Regions from separate parts of the Nocardioides panaciterrulae genome, predicted to be linked through region 4. Evidence: riboswitches for the same ligand, from Rfam matches in the RefSeq annotation. Region 4 holds a riboswitch; each other region holds the start of a gene.
The links. Region 4 has a riboswitch for cyclic di-AMP ahead of BJZ21_RS12005 (C40 family peptidase). Riboswitches for the same ligand answer to the same signal wherever they lie in the genome.
Positions count from the first base shown of each region.

Region 1: another riboswitch for cyclic di-AMP. It lies ahead of BJZ21_RS15405 (transglycosylase family protein); the one in region 4 lies ahead of BJZ21_RS12005 (C40 family peptidase).
Region 2: another riboswitch for cyclic di-AMP. It lies ahead of BJZ21_RS19435 (C40 family peptidase); the one in region 4 lies ahead of BJZ21_RS12005 (C40 family peptidase).
Region 3: another riboswitch for cyclic di-AMP. It lies ahead of BJZ21_RS20635 (C40 family peptidase); the one in region 4 lies ahead of BJZ21_RS12005 (C40 family peptidase).

Region 1 covers NZ_JACCBG010000001.1:3,237,783-3,243,272, reverse strand. The annotation lists gene BJZ21_RS15425 (ABC transporter ATP-binding protein) at 1-85, opposite strand, end outside; gene BJZ21_RS15420 (TetR/AcrR family transcriptional regulator C-terminal domain-containing protein) at 217-852, opposite strand; gene BJZ21_RS15415 (phosphatase PAP2 family protein) at 1,018-1,614, shown strand; gene BJZ21_RS15410 (alpha/beta fold hydrolase) at 1,662-2,456, opposite strand; cyclic di-AMP (ydaO/yuaA leader) riboswitch at 2,695-2,848, shown strand; gene BJZ21_RS15405 (transglycosylase family protein) at 2,851-3,189, shown strand; gene BJZ21_RS15400 (hypothetical protein) at 3,405-3,884, opposite strand; gene BJZ21_RS15395 (UbiA family prenyltransferase) at 4,059-4,847, opposite strand; gene idi (isopentenyl-diphosphate Delta-isomerase) at 4,844-5,446, opposite strand; gene BJZ21_RS15385 (FAD-dependent monooxygenase) at 5,479-5,490, opposite strand, start outside.
Region 2 covers NZ_JACCBG010000001.1:4,075,886-4,081,375, reverse strand. The annotation lists gene BJZ21_RS19455 (sensor histidine kinase) at 1-821, opposite strand, end outside; gene BJZ21_RS19450 (response regulator) at 859-1,317, opposite strand; gene BJZ21_RS19445 (hypothetical protein) at 1,455-1,820, shown strand; gene BJZ21_RS19440 (response regulator) at 1,853-2,551, shown strand; cyclic di-AMP (ydaO/yuaA leader) riboswitch at 2,728-2,881, shown strand; gene BJZ21_RS19435 (C40 family peptidase) at 2,883-3,404, shown strand; gene BJZ21_RS19430 (IclR family transcriptional regulator domain-containing protein) at 3,438-4,184, opposite strand; gene pcaH (protocatechuate 3,4-dioxygenase subunit beta) at 4,255-5,058, shown strand; gene pcaG (protocatechuate 3,4-dioxygenase subunit alpha) at 5,055-5,490, shown strand, end outside.
Region 3 covers NZ_JACCBG010000001.1:2,955,290-2,960,779, forward strand. The annotation lists gene BJZ21_RS14080 (hypothetical protein) at 1-321, opposite strand, end outside; gene BJZ21_RS14085 (TetR/AcrR family transcriptional regulator) at 458-1,138, shown strand; gene BJZ21_RS14090 (DUF3048 domain-containing protein) at 1,175-2,194, opposite strand; gene BJZ21_RS20635 (C40 family peptidase) at 2,320-2,898, opposite strand; cyclic di-AMP (ydaO/yuaA leader) riboswitch at 2,917-3,059, opposite strand; gene BJZ21_RS14100 (IS110 family RNA-guided transposase) at 3,387-4,445, shown strand; gene BJZ21_RS14105 (SDR family NAD(P)-dependent oxidoreductase) at 4,740-5,490, opposite strand, start outside.
Region 4 covers NZ_JACCBG010000001.1:2,531,233-2,536,722, reverse strand. The annotation lists gene BJZ21_RS12020 (DEDD exonuclease domain-containing protein) at 1-784, opposite strand, end outside; gene BJZ21_RS21770 (NYN domain-containing protein) at 890-2,194, shown strand; gene BJZ21_RS12010 (hypothetical protein) at 2,286-2,492, shown strand; cyclic di-AMP (ydaO/yuaA leader) riboswitch at 2,652-2,800, shown strand; gene BJZ21_RS12005 (C40 family peptidase) at 2,862-3,845, shown strand; gene BJZ21_RS12000 (hypothetical protein) at 3,883-5,091, shown strand; gene BJZ21_RS11995 (M48 family metalloprotease) at 5,088-5,490, shown strand, end outside.

The DNA of each region.
Region 1 (5,490 bases), 710 kb from region 4:
CGTAGGACTTGCGGGCGTGGCTCACCCGAGCGGCGGGTCGCGCGGACCGCTCGGCGGCGGGTGCGGCCAGGGCGATGTCGGTCATGTGTCTTCCTTCGGGGCGGAGTCGGGTCGGTCGGGGTGCTGTCGGGAGCGGTGCTGGAGCGGGCCCGAGACGGCGGCCGGACGGCCGGGGGAGGCGGCGGGAGGGCTGGTAGGGGTGGTGCTGACCCGCGGTCAGCCCGGACGGTGCCGGTCGAGGAAGCCGTCGAGGGTGAGGTCGAGGCCGTAGTCGAACTCCGCGACGTCGTCGAGGCCGGCCAGCAGCGGCCCGACCTCGGCGACGTGCGGATAGCGGTCGGCCAGGGCGGCGAGGTCCGGCTCGGTCGCGGCGGTGATCGGGTGGCGGGGGAAGTAGCGGCTGAGCTCGACCAGCGCGGTGCCGATCGAGTAGGCGGTCAGCGCCCGGTAGGACCGGGCGACCTCCAGCGGCGGGATGCCGGCCTCCCGCAGCGCCCGGTAGCCGCCCTCGAGGTAGGCCAGCGCCGCGGGCGTGCGCGGGGGGTGCAGGGCGATCAGAGGCACGGCGTACGGGTGGCTCAGCAGCACCCGCCGGGAGGCGCGCATCAGCTCGCGCAGGGCCGTCCGGGGCTCGGCGGCCGGGTCGGGCGGCGGGATCTCGGCGTACACGAGCTGCACCACCTCGTCGAGCAGCGCCTCGTGGCCCTCGACGTAGGTGTAGAGGGTCATCGCCGAGACCCGCAGCTCCGCCGCGACCCGGCGCATCGTGACGCCCTCGACCCCCTCGGCGTCGAGCAGGGCGAGGCCGGCGCGCGCGACGGCGTCCGTGGTCAGCCCGGTGCGCTTCGGCACTGCCCATCCCTCCCGTCGTCGGCCTGTGTGGTCGCGGAGTCGGGAATTTACGGCGTACGAAAACGTTTCCGCCAGCGACTTCCGGACCGGTGCAGACCAGTCCTCATCGTTCCTTCATCCCGGTCGGCGCACTGTGGCGGTTCAACGCAGACGAGAGGTGGCGGCATGTCCTGGGACGGCATCCAGCGTCAGGGGTTCCTGGCGGTCAACGACCTGAGCGCCGACACCCCGGCGCTGCACGGCGTGCTGCGGGGCTACGCGATGTACGGCGTGGTCCTGTTCGCGGTGCTGCTGCTGGCGGGCTGGTGGTTCGCCCGGGGCCGCGGCCCGGTCACGATGGCGTCCGCGCTCTGGGCGCCGCTGGGCATGCTGCTGGCGATCGCGGTCAACCAGCCGCTCGGCCGGCTGGTGCACGAGGCCCGGCCGTACGCCGTGCTCCCGCACGTCCTCGTCCTGGTGCCCCGCAGCCACGACTTCTCCTTCCCCAGCGACCACTCGGTGATGGCCGGCGCGGTGGCCGCCGGGGTGTGGCTGGTGAGCCGGCGGCTCGGGCTGGTGGCCCTCGCCGCCGCCCTGCTGATGGCCTTCGCCCGGGTCTACGTCGGCGCGCACTTCCCTCTCGACGTGGTCGCCGGCCTGCTCGTCGGCGCCGTCGTGGTGCTGGTCGGGCACCGGCTGCTGCTGCCGGTCCTGCGCGCACTGGTGGTGCGCCTGGAGCGGACCCCGCTGCGACCGCTGCTGGCGGCCCGGCCGACTCCCTGACCCCGGGGCGCCGCCCGCCGCCCCGCTGCCCAGGGCGCCCTGCGCCGTCAGGCGCCGAGGAAGCCGCGCACCCGCGGCACCACCTGGTCGGCGAACTCCTCGAAGAAGCCGTGCCGGCCACCGGCCACCAGCTGCAGCTCGGCGCCGGGCACGCGGGCGGCGAGCAGCTCGGCGTTGCGCACCGGCGCCATCAGGTCCGCGTCGCCGTGGGTCACCAGGACCGGTACGCCGACCTCCGGGAGCCGGTCCCAGGCGTCGTGCCGGGCGCTGGCGCGCAGGTGGCCCCGGCGGGCGGCGGCCGACATCGTCGGGTCGCCGAGCAGCGTCGAGCCGTCGTGCGTGGCCAGCCACGCCGGGGTGTACATGAGCTCCAGGAGCGCCCGGCGCACCGCGTCCGGGTCGCGCCGGCTCAGCGAGAGCCGCACCTCCACGCTGCGCTCGACCGCCTCCGGGCCGCCGGGGGAGGTGCAGGCGAGCACCAGCCGCCGGACCCGGGCCGGGTGCTCGACGACCAGCCGCTGCGCCACCCGGCCGCCCATCGAAGTGCCGTAGACCAGGACGTCGTCGTAGCCGAGGTCGTCCAGCACCGCGACCGCGTCCGCGGCGAACGACGAGGTCGTCCACGACGCCGCGTCCGTCTCGTCCGCCCGGGTGTCCCCGGTGCCGCGGTAGTCGAAGGTGACGGTGCGGAACGCGTCGGCGAAGGCCGCGCGCAGCCCGTCCCACCAGCGGTGGGAGTTCGCCTGGCCGGGCAGCAGGAGCAGTGGCGGCGCGGTGTCCGGGCCGAGGAGCTGCCAGGCGAGCTCCGCCCCGTCGTACGTCGTGGTCCGTCCGGTCTGCACGGAGCGACTGTGCCAGACGCAGGGGCCGGACGGTGTGCGGGCCGGACGCTCTGCGGGCCGAGGCGCGAGCCGGCGGTCACCGTCCCCTCCGCCTTACCCCATTCTCGGGACCTTTGTCCCGCGGGCTTGCCCCATCTGGGGGAAGCGGCCTTGGCTGGCGGTGCGGATCTTTCTAGGTTGCAGTGTCCCGTCAACCGGGATGCCCTCCCGGTCACGCCGAGTCCTGTCCGGCCGGGAGGTCCCCTGAACACCGGGACAGGAGCGGGGAACCCACCTTCGAGTCGCGCACCGCGCGGCCCTCGGGGTGAAGCCGTCCGATCTCCGGACCGGACGGCCGGGCACACCTCAGCCCGAACCCGACAGCTAACCCCGAAGGCGTGTGGAGGGTTTCCCGATGCGCTTTCGCATGCTCATGTCCATGATCGTCGCCGCCTTCGCGGCCCTGACCACCGTCGCCGTCGTCGAGACGCCGGCGCACGCGTCCAGCACCGCCACCTGGAACCGCATCGCCCAGTGCGAGTCCAGCGGCAACTGGCACATCAACACCGGCAACGGCTACTACGGCGGCCTGCAGATCAGCCGCAGCACCTGGGCCGGGTACGGCGGGAGGCGGTACGCCGCGCTGCCGAGCCAGGCCACCAAGGCCGAGCAGATCCGGGTCGCCGAGCGGATCCGGCGCGGGCAGGGCTGGGGCGCCTGGCCGGTCTGCTCCCGCCGGGCCGGCGTCCGCTGACCTGACGGCCGGCCGGACGGGTGCCGGCCGGGCGCTCCTCGACCGCCCCGCCGACCCGCGCCGCCGAGCCGCGCCGCCGAGCCGCGTCGGGGCGCGGGGACCCGTGGCACCGGGCCCCCGCGCCCCGACGCTCGTCGGACCATCCGGCCCGCCGGGCGGCCCGGCGGGCGGCTCGGCTCGGGACCTGGTCGGCCCGACCCGGACGGCGCTGCCGGTCAGGCCGCCACGGTCTCCCGGACCCGGTCGATCATCGCCTGCTCGCGCTCGCTGACCCGCACCGCGTGGAAGCCGAGGAAGCCGCCCTCGCGCGCCGCCTCGGCGGCCGCCCGAGCGGCGCCGACCAGCCACTCGCCGAACGCCGCGGACTCCTCGGGCGAGGCCTTGGCCGCGACGATGTCGTGCACCTCCCGCAGCTCGGCGAGCACCAGGTCACCGGTCGGCTGGTCCCCGGTCGGCCGGTAGCCCTTCAGCGGGTTCTGCTTGTGCTGCACCATCTCCTGCACGTCGAGCGCGACCTCGGAGAGCAATTGCTCGCGGCTCGGCGGGCTGGTGGCGCTGTGCATCGTCGCCATCGTCTCCTTGGCGGCCTCGATCGGGCCGCCGGGGTCGGCCAGCGTGATCGCCAGCCCGGCCACCATCGGGGCGCGGACGATGCGCGCCCACTCCTCGGGGTCGAAGTCGCTCTTCGTGGTCACGGCGCAGCCCTCCGTCGGGTCGGTGCGGACCGCTCCACGGTGCCCGACGTACGCCGGCCGCGCCTCACCCCGGGCGGGTGAGGCGTGCGCGGCGCGAGAGGCCGGTCCGCCCGGTCGGCACGGGCGGGGCGGCCCGGCGGTGGGTGAGCCACCGATTCCGCCGCGCGGCCCCGCTCACCCGGCGGCCAGCAGCAGCACCACGTCGGTGAGCGCGATGCCGATCGCGGCGAGGAACGGGCCGCGCCCGCCCCGGGTCAGCGCCAGCACGGCGAGCGCCGCGACCACGGCCAGCGCGACGAGCGACGAGGGCCGGCCGAGGCCGGCCCCGAGCGCGACCACGATCGTGCCGGCGACGAGCACCCCGGTGGCGACGGCGGGCAACCGCCGCGCGCCGATCCGGTGCGGCAGCCCGCGAACTCCGGTGGCTGCGTCGTCGTCGAGGTCGGGGAGCACGTTGAGCAGGTGCGCGCCCACGCCCAGCAGCGCCCCGGCCAGCGGCATCCACCACGGCGGCAGCGCCGGCGGGGCGTCGGCGAGCGAGACGAAGACGACCAGGGCGCCGAAGGCGACGGCGTACGGCGCCCACGACCACGCCGTGGCCTTGAGCCCGGCGTTGTAGAGCCAGCCCGAGCCGACGCAGACCAGGTGCACCAGCCCGGCCGCCCACCCGCAGGCCAGCGAGAGCGGCACGACCGCGACCACCGCGACCGCGCAGGCGACCCGCACCGTCCGGGTCGAGACCTCACCGGCCGCCAGCGGCTTGTCGGTGCGCGCCACCGCCCGGTCCCGGGCCTCGTCGATGAGGTCGTTGGACCAGCCGATCGAGAGCTGGCCGGCGAGCACCGCCGCGACCACGAGCGCGATCCGGGCGGGGCCCAGGCCGTCGGCCACGGCCAGCAGCCCGGCCAGCAGCACCACCGCCAGCGCCGGGCCGGCGTGCGCGGCCCGGAGCAGCGCGGTCACCGCAGGTCCCGCAGCGCCGGCGGCAGCGCCGAGACCGGCTGGGCGCCGGCCGCCAGCGGGTCCGCGGGCAGCTGCCGCACCTGGTCGCGGCACCACGGGCTGACCTCGCGGCTGCCGTCCAGGACGCCCGCGCGGAAGGCGCCCCAGTCGGTCCAGCGAGCCTCGGCGACCTCCTCGGGGTCGGGGGCGAGCGGGTCGGCGGTGGTCGCGACCAGCACCGGGCACATCTCGTTCTCGACCACGCCGTTGGCCATCACCGCGCGGTAGCGGAACCGCGGCAGCAGCAGCCGGACCCCCTCGGCCCGCGCGCCGACCTCGGCCAGCACCCGCCGTCGTACGGCGTTGTGGACGTCCTCGCCCGGGGCCGGATGGCCGCAGACGCTGTTGGTCCACGCGCCCGGCCAGGTCGGCTTGTGCAGCGCCCGCCGGGTCAGCAGCAGCCGGCCCCGGTCGTCGAAGAGGTAGCAGGAGAAGGCCAGGTGCAGCGGGGTGTCGGCGTGGTGCACCCCGGCCTTGGCCGTGCTGCCGATCGCGCGGCCGCCCTCGTCGAGCAGCACCACCAGCTCCACGCCGTCCCCGGCGTCCGGCCCTGGGCTCACCCCTGGGCTCATCCCGGGGCCCATCCCGGCGCTCACGCCGGCCT
Region 2 (5,490 bases), 1.5 Mb from region 4:
CAGAGCGTGAACGCCGCCATCGTGCGCCCGTCGCGGCGCAGCGGCAGCGTGGCCAGCCCGCGGACGCCGAACCGGGCGGCGTGCCGGTGCCAGGGGGCCAGCTGCGGGTCGTGCAGGTAGTCGTCGTGGAACGAGGTCACGCCTTCGCGCAGCGCCAGGGCCGTGGGCCCCTGGCCGGTCGGCTGGTCGGGGTCGGTGGTGACCTGCAGGCCCTCGACGTACTCGTCGATCGCGCCGGCGCGGGCCAGGGTGCGCACGGTCCAGCCCTTGCCCCGGCAGGCGATCCAGGCGCCGAGGAAGCCGCTCTCCTCGACCGCGGTGCGGCACACCTCCGGGAACAGGTCCGCCACGTCGGGGGCCCGGATGATCGCCTCGTTGACCCGCGCCAGGGCGAGGTAGGCGCGGTTGGCGGCCCGGACCCGCTGCTCACCGCGGACCCGCTCGGTGACGTCGGTGGCCGAGACCAGCCACCACGGGCCGGTGGTGGTCGCCAGGAGGGTCAGCCGGACCTCCACGTGCACGACCTCCGCGCCGCGCCGGAGCGTGGCCGCGGCGGTCCCGGCCGGGCTGCCGGGCCGGCCGGCCGTGGTGGCCGCCTCCAGCCCGGCGGTCCCGAGCGGGACGCCGGCCTCGTCGGCCAGCAGCGTGTCCAGGGGGAGGCCGACCAGCTCATCCGCGCGGCGACCCAGCAGCCGGAGGGCGCTGGCATTGGCGTAGTCGACGAGGCCGGCCTCGTCGACGCCGAGGACCGCGTCGGGTGCCCCGTCGAGCAGCGCGCGCATCGCCTCGGGCGGCACCTGGCGTGGCAGCGCGGCGGACATCGGTCGCTCCCGTGGTTCCTGGGTCCCCGGACGCTGCTCACAGTACGACGGGCGCGGGGGCGAGGGGCGACAACGCCACCAGCCGGCGCAGCGCCTCGGTCGCGCCGGGGGCGGCGAGCACCACCTCGCCGGCCGCGGCGCGGGCGACCAGGTCGGGCAGCCGGTCGCCGAGGCTGCCCTTGGCGAGGAAGCCGACCGCGCCGGCGCGCAGCATGGCGAGGATCGCCGTGGTGCCGTGCTGGGCCGAGACGGCGACCACCAGCGGACGGTGACCGTCCCCGGTGGTGAGCGCCCGGACGGCCGTGGGGCCGCCGCCGGGCATCCGGACGTCGACCAGGGCCAGGTCCGGCGCCGTCTCGGCGACCAGGGCGAGCAGCTGCGCGCCGGTGCCGGCCGCGCCGACGACGTCGAACCGGGGATCGGCCGCGAGCACGTCGACCAGGGCGTCGGTGAAGACGGGGTCGTCGTCGGCGACGACGACGCGGATCGCGCGCATGGGGCCTGCCCCCCTTCTCCGTCCCCGCCATCATCACCGGGACCGGACGGGACGGGAGCGGCCGCGCGCACCAGTCCGTCTAGTACCTTCGCACTAGCAGCGGTCGAGCAGGCGGCCGCCGGTGAGGGGGAGCACGCGTGACGGGGCACGACGATCCGGCGGCGTCGCTGGTGGCGCGGACCTGGACCTTCACGCCCGAGAGCCACCCCACGCGGGAGTCGCTGGACGAGATGCTCGACGCGCTGCTGCCCTCGATCGAGTGCCTGCCGGGGTTCCGCGGGTGCACGGTCCTGGTGGACCGCGAGGACGGCTCGATCCACGCGACGGTGTTCTGGGCGGACGACGCGGCCATGCGGGCCGCCCTGGACCGCGAGTCCAACGCCGCCCGCGGCGCCCTGGTGCTCACCGGCAGCAGTGAGTCGCGCACGGCCGTGCACGACGTGCTGGTCAACCGTCCGGCGCCGGCCGTCGTAGACCGCGAGCTCGGCGCGGACCGCTGGTGAGCGACCCCGTGACCCACCCGACGAGCGACCCCGTGAGCGGCCCCGTGAACGGTGCCGTGGGTGACGCGGTCGACGGCGGTGGGCCCGCCGCCGCGCCGATCCGGGTGCTGGTCGTCGACGACCACGACGTGCTGGCCAGCAGCCTGGCCGCGGTGCTGGACCAGGAGCCCGACCTGCTCAGCGTGGGCGTCGCGGCCACGCTGGAGCGGGCGCGGGCACTGATCCGCACCGCCGCTCCCGACGTGGTGCTGCTCGACCACCGGCTGCCGGACGGGGACGGGGTCGCCGCGATCGGGGAGCTGCTCGCGCTGCGCAGCGGGCTGCGGGTCGTGGTGCTCACCGCCAGCTCGGCCGACCACGTGCTGGTGGCCGCGATCGAGGCCGGCGCGGCCGGCTTCCTGTCCAAGACCCGCAGCCTGGCCGAGGTGACCGCCGCGGTGCGTGCCGCGGCCTCCGGAGAGGCGGTGATCTCCCCGGAGCTGCTGGCCCGGCTGCTGCCCCGGCTGCAGCGCGACGGCCGGCCGCCCCACGAGGCGCTCACCGGCCGCGAACGCGAGGTGCTGGGGCTGGTGGCCGGCGGGCTGACCAACGCCGCGATCGCCGAGCAGCTGGTGGTCAGCGTGCACACGGTGCGCAACCACGTCGCGAACCTCTCGGCCAAGCTCGGCGCGCACTCCAAGCTCGAGGCGCTCTCGATCGCCGTGCGCGAGGGGCTGCTGCCGGACCGCTGACCCGGCCTCGGGGCGAGGCCCGGCGGAGGCGAGCGTGTCGACCGTCACGGCCCCCGGGGCGCCCGCGCATTTGGCGATCCCGGCGATCCCCTGCCTATCGTCTGCGGGTTTGCAAGTGAACAGCCGGCCCCGGGTACGCCGAGTCCTGCCCGCCCGTGGCGCCGGTCCGTGCGGTGACCCTGTGGTCGCCGTCGACACACGGGCAGGAGTGGGGGAACCAGCGTTCCACGCGGTCCCCGACCGCTCGGGGTGAAGCCACCGACCCGTGGCCGGGCACCTTCCTCGCCCGAACCCGACAGCTCACCTCACAGGCGTGGGAAGGGAGAACCGCATGTCCAACTCCATGCCGACGCTGCTGCGCGCCTCCGCACGCTGGGGAGCCCGGGCCCTGACCAGCGGCGCCCTCGCCATGGGTGTCCTCGCCACGGCTCCGATGACCACCGACGCGCACGCTGCCACCAGTCACCACCACCGCACGATCGCGCACCGGGTCGGCCACGCCACCCGCGTCGCGGTCCGCCAGAAGGGTGACCCCTACAAGTACGGCGCCGCCGGCCCGAGCCGCTTCGACTGCTCCGGGCTGACCTACTTCAGCTTCCGCAAGGCGGGCTTCAAGCACATCCCGCGGACCTCCTCGGCGCAGGCCAGGTGGGCCCACCACATCAAGAAGAGCAAGGCCCGTCGCGGCGACCTGGTCTTCTTCAGGAACAGCCACGGCGTCTACCACGTCGGTGTCTTCGCGGGACGCCGTCACGGCGCGAAGTACGTGCTGCACGCGCCGTACTCGGGGGCCCGGGTGCGCCGCGAGAGGATCTGGACCAGCCACTGGTTCGCGGGCGCCGTGCCGCGCTGAGCGGGAGCGACGCCCGGCGTCGGCCGCAGTCCGTCAACCCAGGCTGCGGCCGACGCCCTGGGCGGCCACCTGCAGCGCGGCGACCAGCCGGGGCCGGTCCTTCTTCAGGCTGGGCACCACGATCCCGAGCGCGGCGACCACCTCCTCGTCCTGCCGGATCGGCACCGCGACCGAGCAGGCGCCCAGGCTCATCTCCTCCACCGTGGTGGCATAGCCCTCGCGCAGCACCCGGGCCAGCTGGCGGCGCAGGAGCCCGGGCTGGGTCACGGTGTACGGCGTGACCCGGGTCAGCCGGGCCAGCGCCTGCTCCTGCACCGGCGCCGGGGCGTGGGCGAGCAGCACCTTGCCGACGCCGGTCGCGTGCAGCGGCAGCCGCGAGCCGATCCGGCTCACCACCGGCACCGAGGCGTGGCCGGACAGCCGGTCCAGGTAGAGCACCTCGACCCGGTCCCGCACGGCCAGGTGCACGGTGGCCAGGGTGGTGCCGTAGAGGTCGTGGAGGAACGGCGAGGCCACCTGGCGCAGGCCGGTCTGCACCGGCGCCAGCAGCCCGAGGTCCCACAGCCGCCGGCCCACGACGTACTCCCCGGAGCCGGTCCGCGCCAGCGCCCCCCAGGCGACCAGCTCGGCGACCAGCCGATGCGCGGTCGCGACCGGCAGCCCGGCCCGACCGGCCAGCTGGCTGAGCGTGAGCCGGCGATGCCGCTCGTCGAAGGCGCCGAGCAGCGCCAGCGCCCGCGAGGTCACGCTGGCGCCGGGACTGCCACTGTTGCCGGCCACCCGCCCAGTCTTCCACTGGACGGAACTTGGGGCTCGGTTGCCGGGCCTTGCGACCCGTACGGTCTGCGACGTGACCGACAACCGTGCCTCCTCCGACGCGGCCGCCACGACCCAGGCCGAGGTCACCGAGGAGATCCAGCAGATCGCCAAGGCCTACGAGGGCGGGCGCGACGGCGGGCCGACGGACGGCGTCGAGACCCAGCCGCGGCTCGACTACCCGCCGTACCGCTCCAGCGTGCTGCGCCACCCGACCAAGGACCTCCACCACGCCGACCCCGAGGGCATCGAGCTGTGGTCGCCGGTCTTCGGCCAGGCCGACGTCGACCCGCTCGAGGCCGACCTGACGATCCAGCGCCGCGGCGAGCCGGTCGGCGAGCGGATGGTCGTGACCGGCCGGGTGCTGGACGGCGAGGGCCGGCCGGTGCGCCACCAGCTCGTCGAGATCTGGCAGGCCAACGCGGGCGGGCGCTACATCCACAAGCGCGACCAGCACCCCGCCGCGATCGACCCGAACTTCACCGGCGTCGGGCGCTGCCTGACCGACGGCGACGGCGGCTACCGGTTCACGACGATCAAGCCCGGCCCCTACCCGTGGAAGAACCACCGCAACGCCTGGCGGCCGGCGCACATCCACTTCTCGCTGTTCGGCCGGGAGTTCACCCAGCGGATGGTGACCCAGATGTACTTCCCGGGCGACCCGCTGTTCGCGCTCGACCCGATCTTCCAGGCCGTCGTCGACCCCGCGGCCCGGGCCCGGCTGGTGGCGACCTACGACCACGACGTGACGCAGCACGAGTGGTGCACCGGCTATCGCTGGGACATCGTCCTGACCGGCAGCCACCGCACCCTGATGGAGGAAGAGGTCGAGGCATGAGCCGCACCCCCGGAGACTCCGCCGTGAGCAGGGCGGCCACCCCCGGCCAGACGGTCGGGCCGTTCTACGGCTTCGCGCTGCCGTACGCCGGCGACCACCTGCTCGTGCCCGCCTCGCACCCCGACGCGGTCCGGCTGCACGGCCGGGTGCTCGACGGCGCCGGCGACCCGGTGCCGGACGCGTTGCTCGAGCTGTGGCAGGCCGACCCGGCCGGCCGGGTGCCGCGCGCGACCGGCTCGCTGCGCCGCGACGGCTACACGTTCACCGGGTGGGGCCGCTGCGCGACCGACAACGAGGGCCGGTTCTCGTTCACCACGCTGCGCCCGGGCGCGGCCTCGGACGGGGCCGCGCCGTACTTCGCGCTCACGGTGTTCGCCCGCGGGCTGCTGAACCGGCTCTTCACCCGGGCCTACCTGCCCGGGGAGCCGTCCG
Region 3 (5,490 bases), 420 kb from region 4:
GGCCATGGCGGCGTCGACGGGCTCGGCGCGGTAGTGGTCGATCACCGCCCGCAGCCCGGGCAGCTCGCGGGCGGTCGTCCGCCACGCGGCGACCACGCCGCGCTCGAGGTCCATCGGCTGCTCCATCAGCTCGCGCTCGATGCGACCCGCCAGGCGGGCGTGCCAGCGCAGCTGCAGCGCCGCGAGCAGCGCCGTCTCGTCCCCGAAGGTCTCGGCCACTCCGTCGAGGTCCATCGGGAGCAGTCCGTCCCGGCGCTGGTCGACGGTGGCGAGGACGGCGCGGAGGATCTCTCCGCGCCGGTGGAAGGACTTCCAGGTCATGGGGGCTCCTTGCTTCGAGCTCGTGCATACCGACGGTATGTACATACCCACGGTACGGAGACATACTCCCGGTATTCAACCTGGTCGGCGGTGACGTCACTCACCCCGGCGCCCGGGCGGTATCTAGACTGCGCGGATGACGAAGTCCTCGGTCTCCCGGCTGGTGCCCAAGGTCCCGCACGTGCCCGGGGCGAGCCGGCGGCAGGAGTACTCCGCCTCCACCAAGCGCGCGCTGGTCGACGTGGCCGAGGAGCTGTTCACCACCAACGGCTACGCCGCGACCTCGCTGGACGCGGTCGTCGCGGGCGCCCGGGTGACCAAGGGCGCGCTCTACCACCACTTCAGCGGCAAGCAGGCGCTGTTCGAGGCCGTCTTCGAGCGCACCGAGGCCGACGCGTCCCGCACCATCCAGGAGTCGCTGCGCGGCCACCGGGACCCGTGGGAGAAGGCGCGCGCCGGGCTGCGGGCCTTCCTCGGCGTCGTGCAGGAGCCGCGCTACCGCCGGATCGTGATCCAGGAGGGGCCCTCGGTGCTCGGCTACGAGCGCTACCGCGAGCAGGAGGAGCGCTCGACCTTCGCCAACGTCCTCGACATCGTCGAGGGAGTCCTGAGCGCGAGCACCTGGGACCTCGACGACGCGATGGTGCAGACCTTCGCCCGGATCTTCTTCGGGGCGATGTCCTCGGCGGGCGAGTCGGTCTCCAGCGCCGACGACCCCGTGGCCGCGGCCGCGCGGGTCGAGACCGCGATCGGGGTGATCCTCGCCGGGTTCCGCGAGCTGGTGGACCACGGCGCCGCGCTGCCCACCAGCCCCTGACCACGGGGTCCCTACGACGGGGTCACGGCAACGGGGTCACTTCTTGAAGGTGACGTTCCCGCCCTGCGCGGGGACCAGCTCGATCCAGGTGTGCCCGGCCGGGACGGTGAGCTTGCCGCCCTTGGTCGAGAGCTGCAGCGGGCTGTCCAGCTTGTCCTTCGACCAGGTGCCGCGAACCATCCGGCCGCCGTGGAAGAGCATCGCGGCGCCCTTGCCGACGAGCTTGGTCTCGGGGACGTGGTTGCCGGCCGGGTCGAGGTAGCCCGCGTCGCCCTCCTGGACCCGCAGCACCAGCACGGTGTCGGCCGGGAACTCGTCGCCGTCCGCGGCGTAGGTGTTCTCGTTGATGTAGCCGCCTCCGCGGTAGACCCAGTCGGTGGTGTGCCCGCCGGAGAACTGCGCGGCCATGGTCTTGGCGGCGACGCCCTTGGGCAGGTCCTTCTCGTCGCCCCAGGGCAGGTAGTCGGCGGGCCGCTTGTCGCCCTGCTTGATCGTGGAGGCGACCTCGCTCAGGTTCGCGAAGAGGTTGTACGGCGCTGGCCGGCTGTTGTCACGCGCGAACCCCTTGGTGCCCTCGCCGAAGAAGCGGATGCCCGCGTTCTTGATCAGCGCGATCGTCCGCGGCGCGGCGCCACTGGTGACGACGTCGGCGTCCACCGGAGAGACGATGCCGACGTCGCTGGCGCGCATCGAACGGACCGGCCCCACGGTGCCGGGGATCTGCGAGTAGTAGAACGCCGCCAGCCGGGTCAGGCCGCCCTCGACGAGCTCCTCGACGACCATGTCGGCCTTGCCGAGGCCGATCTGCGGGGCGCTGGACGCGGTGTTGTCCATCTTCGCCACCAGCACCGGGTGGTCCTGCGAGGCGCTCTGGTCGCCGGAGACCGGCAACCCGGTCAGCGGCCAGGTGGCGTCCAGCGTGGCGCCGCCGGCGACCTTCTGCGCGGCGGGCGAGGAGCTCTCGGAGGACGGGCTCCCGTCGTCACCGCCTCCACAGCCGGCGAGCAGCAGGCTCGCGCTGACCAGGACGGCGAGGGGCAGGGGGGCACGGCGCACGGGGCGAGCTCCGTTTCGTGTGAGTGATCCAGTCGACTTCCAGTCTGCCGCGCGGGCGCGCCCCCCGGAGGAGGCGCGCCCGCGGCGGACGGCAGACCGGCTGGAAGGTAGCAGCCGCTCCCGGCTCAGCGGCCCCGCAGGGTGCCCGCGAACCAGCTGTTGGTCCAGGGGACGGCCCGCTGCACGCGCTCGCCGGGGCGCGGCGCTTGCAGCATCACGGCGTGCCCGTTCGCCCAGTGCAGGAAGATCGCGACGTGGTAGACGCCACTTCCGTTGCTGAAGAACAAGAAGTCCCCGCTCTTCATCTGGCTGCGCGGGATGTGCCGCGCGACGCCGGACTGCTCGGCCGCGGTCCGCGGCACGGAGAGGCCGGCGTGGCGGTAGCTGTAGTAGACCAGCCCGGAGCAGTCGAAGGCGTGCGGGCCGGCGGCGCCCCACTTGTACGGCGCACCCACGTGCTGCAGCGCGATGTTGCGGGCGTGCAGGATCTTGGTGGGCTGGCCGGCGGCGTGGTGCGACGCGTGCTGGCTGTGGTGATGCGCGTGATGCGCGTGGTGGTGGCCATGGTGGCGGTGGTGGTGGCCGTGGTGGTGGCTCGCTGCGTTGGCCGCGGGGGCGGTGGCTGCGTCGGTGGTGACCGCGGCGGTGAGCACGCTGGCGAGGATGGCGGGCAGCGCGAGGAGGGCGCGCAGGCGTACGGACATGGTCGGGCCTTTCCCACGCCTGTGAGGTGAGCTGTCGGGTTGGAGGTGGAAAGGTCCTCCGCCGGGCCTGCCCGAGAAAGTCGGCGCCGGCTTCACCCCGAGCCGCACCTGGGTGCGGCATCGAACTGTGGGTCCCCCACTCCTGCCCTGGTGCGATCAGGGGGTCGAGGGCCGGGCGGGCAGGACTCGGCGTACCCGGCCTCGGTCGCGAATGGCGACGAGGCAAACTAGGCAGAAGCGGAGCCGCGGGAAAAGCGCCGCTCCCCCGTCTGGGGGACGAAAGTCCCGATCAGGGGGACTTCCGTCCCCCACATGGGGGTCGGACGGGGGCCGACCGGGTGGTCAGACGCTATGACGTGACCGCCTCGGGGTGAGGGGGTTGCAGGCCGGGGCCTCTCACATGCATGTACGTGGGTTGTCGGGCAGGAGCGGCCTGCTCGACCTATCCACAGGCATAGGAGGCCCCGGTGTTCACTGAGCGTACGAGTGTGGGACTGGATGTGCACGCCCGATCAATCTCTGCTGCGGCGATCGACACCACGACCGGAGAGTTCTTCAAGGAGCGGCTGGTCCCGTCCAACGAGGTCGTCATTGACTGGCTGCGGGGACTGCCGGGTCCGGTGGCGGTGGCCTACGAGGCCGGTCCAACTGGTTTCGGATTGGTCCGTGCCCTAGACGCAGTTGGGATCCGCTGCCAGGTCGCGGCGCCCTCGAAGCTGAACCGACCCGCCGGTGAGCGGGTCAAGACCGATGCCCGCGACGCGGTGCTGCTGGCGCGGTTGCTGCGCAACGATGACCTGACCCCGATCCGGATCCCGACCGTGACCGAGGAGGCCGCCCGCGATCTGGTCCGGGCCCGCGAGGATGTCCGTGGCGACCTGATGCGGGCCCGGCACCGGGTCTCGAAGCTGCTCCTGCGACACGGTCACGTCTACTACGGCGGCGCGGCCTGGACCGGCAAACACCACGCCTGGCTGCACCGGATCCGGTTCGACCTGGCCGGCACTCAGGCCGCCTACGAAGCCGAGCTCGAAGCCGTCGAGTTCGCCCTGACTCGCCGCGACCGGCTCGACAAGGCGATCGCCGCGATGGCCGCTGACAGTGAGTTCGCCGCGGTGACCAGACGTCTGTGCTGCCTGCGCGGGATCTCGACCCTGACCGGGTTCGCGCTCGCTGTCGAGCTCGGCGACTGGCACCGGTTCACCGGCTCGAGCATCGGCACCTATCTCGGGCTCGTGCCCTCCGAGCAGTCCTCGGGCGGCTCACGCCGACTTGGTGCGATCACCAAGACCGGCAACAGCCACGCCCGGCGACTCCTGATCGAAGCAGCCTGGCACCACAAGCCCCGCTATGTCGTCGGCGCCGTCCTACGCTCGCGCTGGGAGCAGGCCCCCGAAGCCGCCCGGATCCGCGCCCACACCGGCAACCAACGCCTCCACGACCGGTGGACCGGCTACGCCCGCCGCCACAAGAAGCACACCGTCGCCAACACCGCCATCGCTCGCGAGCTCGCTGGCTGGTGTTGGTCTTTGGCCACCTTGGACTAGGCCCGACCCCCCATGACCTTGGCCGGTCGACGAACCTGACGAAGCAGCGCGAGGAGACCACCCGCGATTCGGCTGTGAGCCACGAGCCACGCTCGTGACGCTCGACCTCAGACCCGCGGAACGCTCCTGCCGAACATCGTCCTGCGGTAACCAACCCGCGCATATCAGCATTGACCGCGCGTCGTACACGAACACGCTGCGACAGGTGACCTGACCGGACCAAGACGAGGCGCCGCCGACACAACCAGTGCCGAACGGCGCCTCACCATGCCCTTGACAGCCAGGGCCTACATATCAGCCGAGCTTGGCGCCGCCGTCCACGTAGAGCGTCTGGCCGGTGATGTAGGAGGCCTCGTCGCTGCACAGGAACGCCGCGGCGGCGGCGATGTCCTCAGGTGCGCCGACCCGCTTGACCGGGTTCGCCTCGGCGTTGAGGCGGCGGAACTCCTCGACGTCCATCTTCAGCCGGGCGGCGGTGGCGTCGGTCATCTCGGTGGCGATGAAGCCGGGGGCGATCGCGTTGGCGTTGATGCCGAACGGGCCGAGCTCGAGGCCCAGGGTGCGGGTGAAGCCCTGGATCCCCATCTTGGCGGCCGAGTAGTTGGCCTGACCGCGGTTGCCGAGCGCGGAGACGCTGGAGAGGTTGAGGATCTTGCCGTACTTCTGCGCCACGAAGACCTTCTGCGCCGCCCGGGTCATCAGGAAGGCGCCCCGCAGGTGCACGTTCATGACCAGGTCCCAGTCCTCCTCGGTCATCTTGAACAGCAGGTTGTCGCGGGTGATGCCGGCGTTGTTGACCAGCACGTGCAGGCCGCCGAGCTCCTCGACCACGCGCGCCACGGCGGCGTCCGCGGAGCCGGCGTCGCTGACGTCACAGCCGACGCCGACGGCCTTCGCACCCTCGACCAGCGGCAGCCGCCCGGCGGCCTCGGCCGCGGCGGACTCGTCGAGGTCGATGACGGCGACCGAGGCACCCTCCTCGGCGAACCGGCTGGCGGTCCCGAACCCGATGCCGCGGGCGGCTCCGGTGACCAGTGCGACACGT
Region 4 (5,490 bases):
TGAAGTAGGACCGGACCCGGGTGCGCAGGTCACGGGAGGTGCCGACGTAGAGCACCCGCGACCGGTCGTCGCGGAAGAGGTAGACGCCCGGCGCGTGGGGGAGCCCCTCGGCCAGGTGACGCTTGCGACGCTGCGCGGTGGTGACCCGGGAGGAGAAGGTCTGCAGCTCCTCGAGGGTGTGCACGCCGAGCGCGCCGAGCCGCTCCATCAGCCCGTGCAGGACGTCCACGGTCGCCCTGGCGTCGGAGAGCGCCCGGTGGTTGGGCGTGGTCGAGGCGTTGAAGACCCGGGCGAGCGAGGAGAGCTTGCAGTTGGGCGCGTCGTCGCGGGTGATCACGCGGCGCGCCAGCCGGGCGGTGTCGAGCACCTCGAAGCGCGGCCAGGGGCGTCCCTGCTGCTCGGCGAAGTGCTTGAGGAAGCCCACGTCGAACGGCGCGTTGTGCGCGACCAGCACGCAGCCGGCCGCGAACTCGAGCAGCGCGGGCAGCGCGGTCTCGATCGAGGGTGCGTCGGCCACCATCGTGTTGCTGATGCCGGTGAGCACGGCGATGAAGGCCGGGATCTCGGTGTGCGGGTTCACCAGGGTCTGGAACTCGCCGAGGACCTCGCCGCCCCGCACCTTGACCGCACCGATCTCGGTGATCATCGACCCGGCCTGGGCCGAGCCGCCGGTCGTCTCGAGGTCCACGACGCAGAACGTCGTCTCCCGCAGCGGGCGCCCCAACTCGTCGAAACTGCGTTGCGCCTCCCACTGCGAGGGCGCACCCTGAACGGCGCTGCTCATGCCCGTGACGCTAGAGCCGAGCGCCGACAACCCGGGTGTGCCGCGCGGACTAGGGTGCAAGTGAGAGCACGAACACCCGTGCCGCACCCGACCCATGGAGCCCTCGTGACCGCCGTGTCCCAGCCCCCGCTCGCCCTCGGCGAGCTGCCCGACGCCGTGCGCGTGCGGGTCGTGGCGCTGACGGCCGAGGTGCTGCCCCAGGTCGTCCGGCTCCCGCCGGCGCTGCGCCGGGTGGCGGGCTTCGCGCCGCAGCGCCGGACCCGGCTCGGCGCCACCGCGATCACCGACGCCCTCGACGGCGACGAGGACCTGCGCGAGCGGATCGGCACCCAGGTCGCGGCCCGGTCGTCCCACGAGGCCGCCGCGCTGGTCGCCGGGGACGCCGAGGGCGACCCGGCCGAGGTGGCGGCGCTCGCGTGGCTGGTCCGTCCGGAGGGGTGGGAGCAGCTGGTCGCGGCCCGCACCGAGGAGATCCGCACGCGCCACGAGGCTGCCTCGAGGGACACCGGGGAGGCGGTCCGGCTGCGGGACCGGCTCGCCGAGGCCGAGCAGGCGCTGCGCGACCTGCGCCAGCGCAGCCGGGCCCAGGTCGAGGAGTACAAGGCCGAGAACGCCTCGCTGCGCCGCAAGCTGGGCGAGTCCCGCGCCGCCGAGCGGGCCACGCGGGAGGCCGCCGCCGGCTACGAGCACGAGGCCGAGCAGGCCCGGACCCGGGCCGCCGCCCAGGCGGCCGTGCAGGACAAGGAGCTGCGGCGGCTGCGCGAGCGGATCGACCAGCTCGAGGCCGAGGTCGTCGCCGGCAGGCGCGCCGCGAGGTCCGAGCGCGACGAGGTGACGCTGCGGGCGCGGCTGTTGCTGGACACGGTCATCGACGCCGCCTCGGGGCTGCGGCGCGAGCTCGCGCTGCCGAGCGTCGACGGCGCGCCGGGCGACCGCCTCGAGGCGGGGCTGGCCCGCGCGGCCGGCGAGCGGGCGGGTGGGTCCGTGTCGGCGCCCTCGGCCAACTCCTCCAGGCTGGAGCGGGTCCTGGCGCTCCCGCGGGCCCGCCTGGTCGTCGACGGCTACAACGTGAGCAAGACCGCCTGGCCGACCGCCCCGCTCGAGGCCCAGCGCGGCCGCCTGGTGGCCGGCCTCGCGCCGCTCGTCGCCCGGCTGGGCGTGGAGACCACGGTGGTGTTCGACGCGGCCGCCGCCACGGCACGCACCGCCGCGCCGGCCCCGCGCGGCGTGAAGGTCGTCTTCAGCCCGGAGGGGGTGATCGCCGACGACGTGATCCGTGACCTCGTCGCCGCGGAGCCGGCGGGCCGGGTGGTCGTGGTCGTCAGCAGCGACCAGCAGGTGGCCTCGGACGTGGCCCGGGCCGGGGCCCGGCCCTTCGCGTCGGGCGCGCTGGTCGAGCTGCTCAGCTGAGCCCCGATCCGGGCCGGTCCGGTGCTCGCGACACGCCGTACGGCGCCCTGTCGGCCCCGGGGTGTCGGTGGTCGCTGCGAGGGTCCCGGACATGACGACGAGAATCGACTGCGACAGCTGCGCCGTGCGCGGGCTGGCCTGCCACGACTGCGTGGTGACCGTGCTGCTCGGGCCCCCGCCCGAGCTGACCTTCGACGACGACGAGCGCCGGGCCCTCGACGTGCTGGCCGGCTCCGGGCTCGTGCCGCCGCTGCGGATGGTCCAGCCCCTGGACGGGACCCACATCGAGTCCGCGTGACAGACGTGGTCTGTGTGACCTGTGGGGTCGGAGGTCTCGGAGTGACGGGAAAAGTCCCCGACATGCAGGGGGCGGTTTGTTGCAGGGGTGTCCGGACCACTAATCTGTGGCGCTCAGGTGCCCGTGAACGTGGATCAGACCGGATCCGCGCGGGCGCCGCGCTTAGTCCCGGACCTGCTCGGAGGCCCGGGAGCCGGGGAACCAACCCACCTGGGGTGAATCACCCGCAAGGCGATGGCACGGGGGCCGTCGAGGAGCGGGTGTAGGGCGAGTCGTGCCCGAACCCGTCAGCTCACCCGGTAGGCGTACGACACGCAAGGGAGACCGCCCGCTCACATGAACGGTCGGAAGCGAATCACCGCACGCCCCGTGGGCGCCGCGCTGTCCGGACTGGCCCTCGCCGCGGTCGTGGGGATCATCCCCGCCACCTCTGCCCAGGCGCAGCCCAACAAGCCCAGCATCGACAACGTCCAGGCCCGGGTCGACACCCTCTACCACCAGGCCGAGCAGGCCTCGGAGCGGTACAACGACGCCAAGCTCCAGCTGCAGGACATCCGCAAGGACCTGGCCTCGCTGAAGTCCGACCAGAAGCGCCAGGACGATCGGCTCTCGGCCGTCCAGCAGCAGGTCCAGGACTCCGTCGTACGCCAGTACGAGGGCCAGAGCATCGGCGCGGTCGGCCAGGTCGTCGTCTCCAAGGACCCGAGCCAGTTCCTGGCCCAGCTCTCGACCATGTCGGCGTTCAACGACCTGCAGGGCCAGCTCTTCGAGGACTACTCGACGCAGGTGAGGGCCCTGCAGATCCGCAGCTCCGCGACGCAGAAGCGGGCCGCGCAGCTCGCCGACGTCGAGCACCAGCTCGCCCAGGAGAAGTCGACCGTCGACGAGAAGCTCGCCGAGGCGCGTTCGCTGCTCGGCAAGCTCAAGGCCCAGCAGCGCGAGCGGATGGTCTCCCGCAGCAGCACCGTGCGCACCCCGGTCGCCACGACCTCCGTCCCCGCCTCCGGACGGGCGGGTGCCGCGGTCAGCTTCGCGATGGCGCAGGTCGGTGAGGCCTACGTCTACGGCGCCGCCGGGCCGAGCGCCTGGGACTGCTCGGGCCTGACCATGGTGGCGTGGGCGCAGGCCGGCGTCTCGCTGCCGCACTCCTCCAGCGCCCAGTACAGCTCGGGCCCGCATGTCTCGGAGAGCGAGCTGCAGCCGGGCGACCTGGTCTTCTACTACCAGCCGATCAGCCACGTCGGCATGTACATCGGCAACGGCATGATCGTGAACGCCGAGAACCCCAGCGTCGGTGTGAAGGTGACCAGCCTGCACTCCATGCCGTACGTCGGTGCGGTCCGTCCTGGCTGATCCCGCTCGCGCGAAGGCCGGTCGCCCACGCTGGTGGGTGGCCGGCCTTTCGCTGTCCGTGCTGGTCGTGGTCGGCCTGGTGGCCTGGGCCGTGCTCGACCGGCAGCCCTACGTGGCGCAACCGAGCCGGCACGAGGCGGCCCGGGCGCAGCCGGCGGCCGCCGCGGACGCCCTCCACCGGCTGGAGCGAGCAGTGGACCGCGGGCACCCCGCGGCGGCGCGCGCGCTCGCCCCGACGGGCGACCAGGCCGCCGCCCGGCTGCTGGGCGGCGTCGTCGCCAACGCCCGCCGGCTGCACGTCGAGGACTTCACGCTGCGCTACGTCGACGAGGAGGGCGGCGTCGCCCCGGGCGGCGGCTGGTCGGCCTCGGTGGCGGCCACCTGGCGGTTCGCCGGATTCGATCGCACGCCCGCGCACGCGGAGACCACCGTGCGGTTCGTGGCGCACGGACCGGAGGTGACGATCGCCGGCGTCGGTGGCGGCGACCACCGCACGCCGCTGTGGCTCAGCGGCCCCGTCCAGGTGCGCCGCAGCCCGGCCACCCTCGTGCTCGTGGCCGGTCCCGCCGGCGAGGCCGACGCCTACGCCCGCCGGGCCCGCACCGCGCTCACGGTCGTGCGCCGCGTGCTGCCCCGGTGGCGGTCCGGGCTCGTGGTCGAGGTGCCGGCCTCCGCGCAGGCGCTGGACCGCACGCTCGACGCGGACCCCGGGCAGTACGCCAACATCGCCGCCGTCACCGCCACGGTCGACGGCTCGACCCGGACCGACGCCCCCGTCCACGTCTTCGTGAACCCGGCGGTGTTCGGTGAGCTGCGGCCGCAGGGGGCCCAGGTGGTGATGAGCCACGAGGCCGTGCACGTGGCCACCGGCGCCGCCACCAGCGCCATGCCGCTCTGGCTGGTCGAGGGGTTCGCCGACTACGTCGCGCTGCGCGACGTCGACCTGCCGCTGCGGACCACCGCCGGTGGCATCATCCGCCAGGTGCGCCGCCACGGCCCACCCGAGCACCTCCCGGGCGCCGCCGAGTTCGACACGACCACGACGCACCTGGGCGCGACCTACGAGAGCGCCTGGCTCGCCTGCCGCCTGGTCGCCCGGACCGCGGGGCAGGCGGCGCTGGTCCGGCTCTACGACGACGTCCGGGCGGGCGACCCGCTCGGTCGGGCGCTGCGTGCCGACACCGGCCTGACGACCGCGGACCTCACCCACCGGTGGCGGACCCTGCTGTCAGACTTGGCGTCGTGACCGCCACCGCCACGAGGACCTCGCTGGTCGTCCTCCTCGTAGGAGTGGTGCTGATGGTCGGCCTCGCCGCCTGGCTGGTGCCGTGGCACCCGGTGCCGGGCGGCACCCCGCCGCCGGCGCCCGCCGACTCCGTGTTCAGCGCCGCGCAGGTCCGCGAGGCCGAGGCGTTCTCGCGCTGGGCCCGGGTCTGGAGCTGGAGCTCCCTGGCGGTCGGGCTGCTGGTGGCCTGTTGGCTCGGCTTCAGCCGGTACGGCGCCGCGCTCGTCGCGCGGCTGCCCGGCCCGTGGTGGCTGCAGGCCGTGCTGGCCGTCGCCGCGCTCGCGGTGATCGGCCGGGTGATCACGCTCCCGTTCGCCGTGCTGCTGCGCCGACTGGTCCGCGAGCACGGGCTGAGCCACC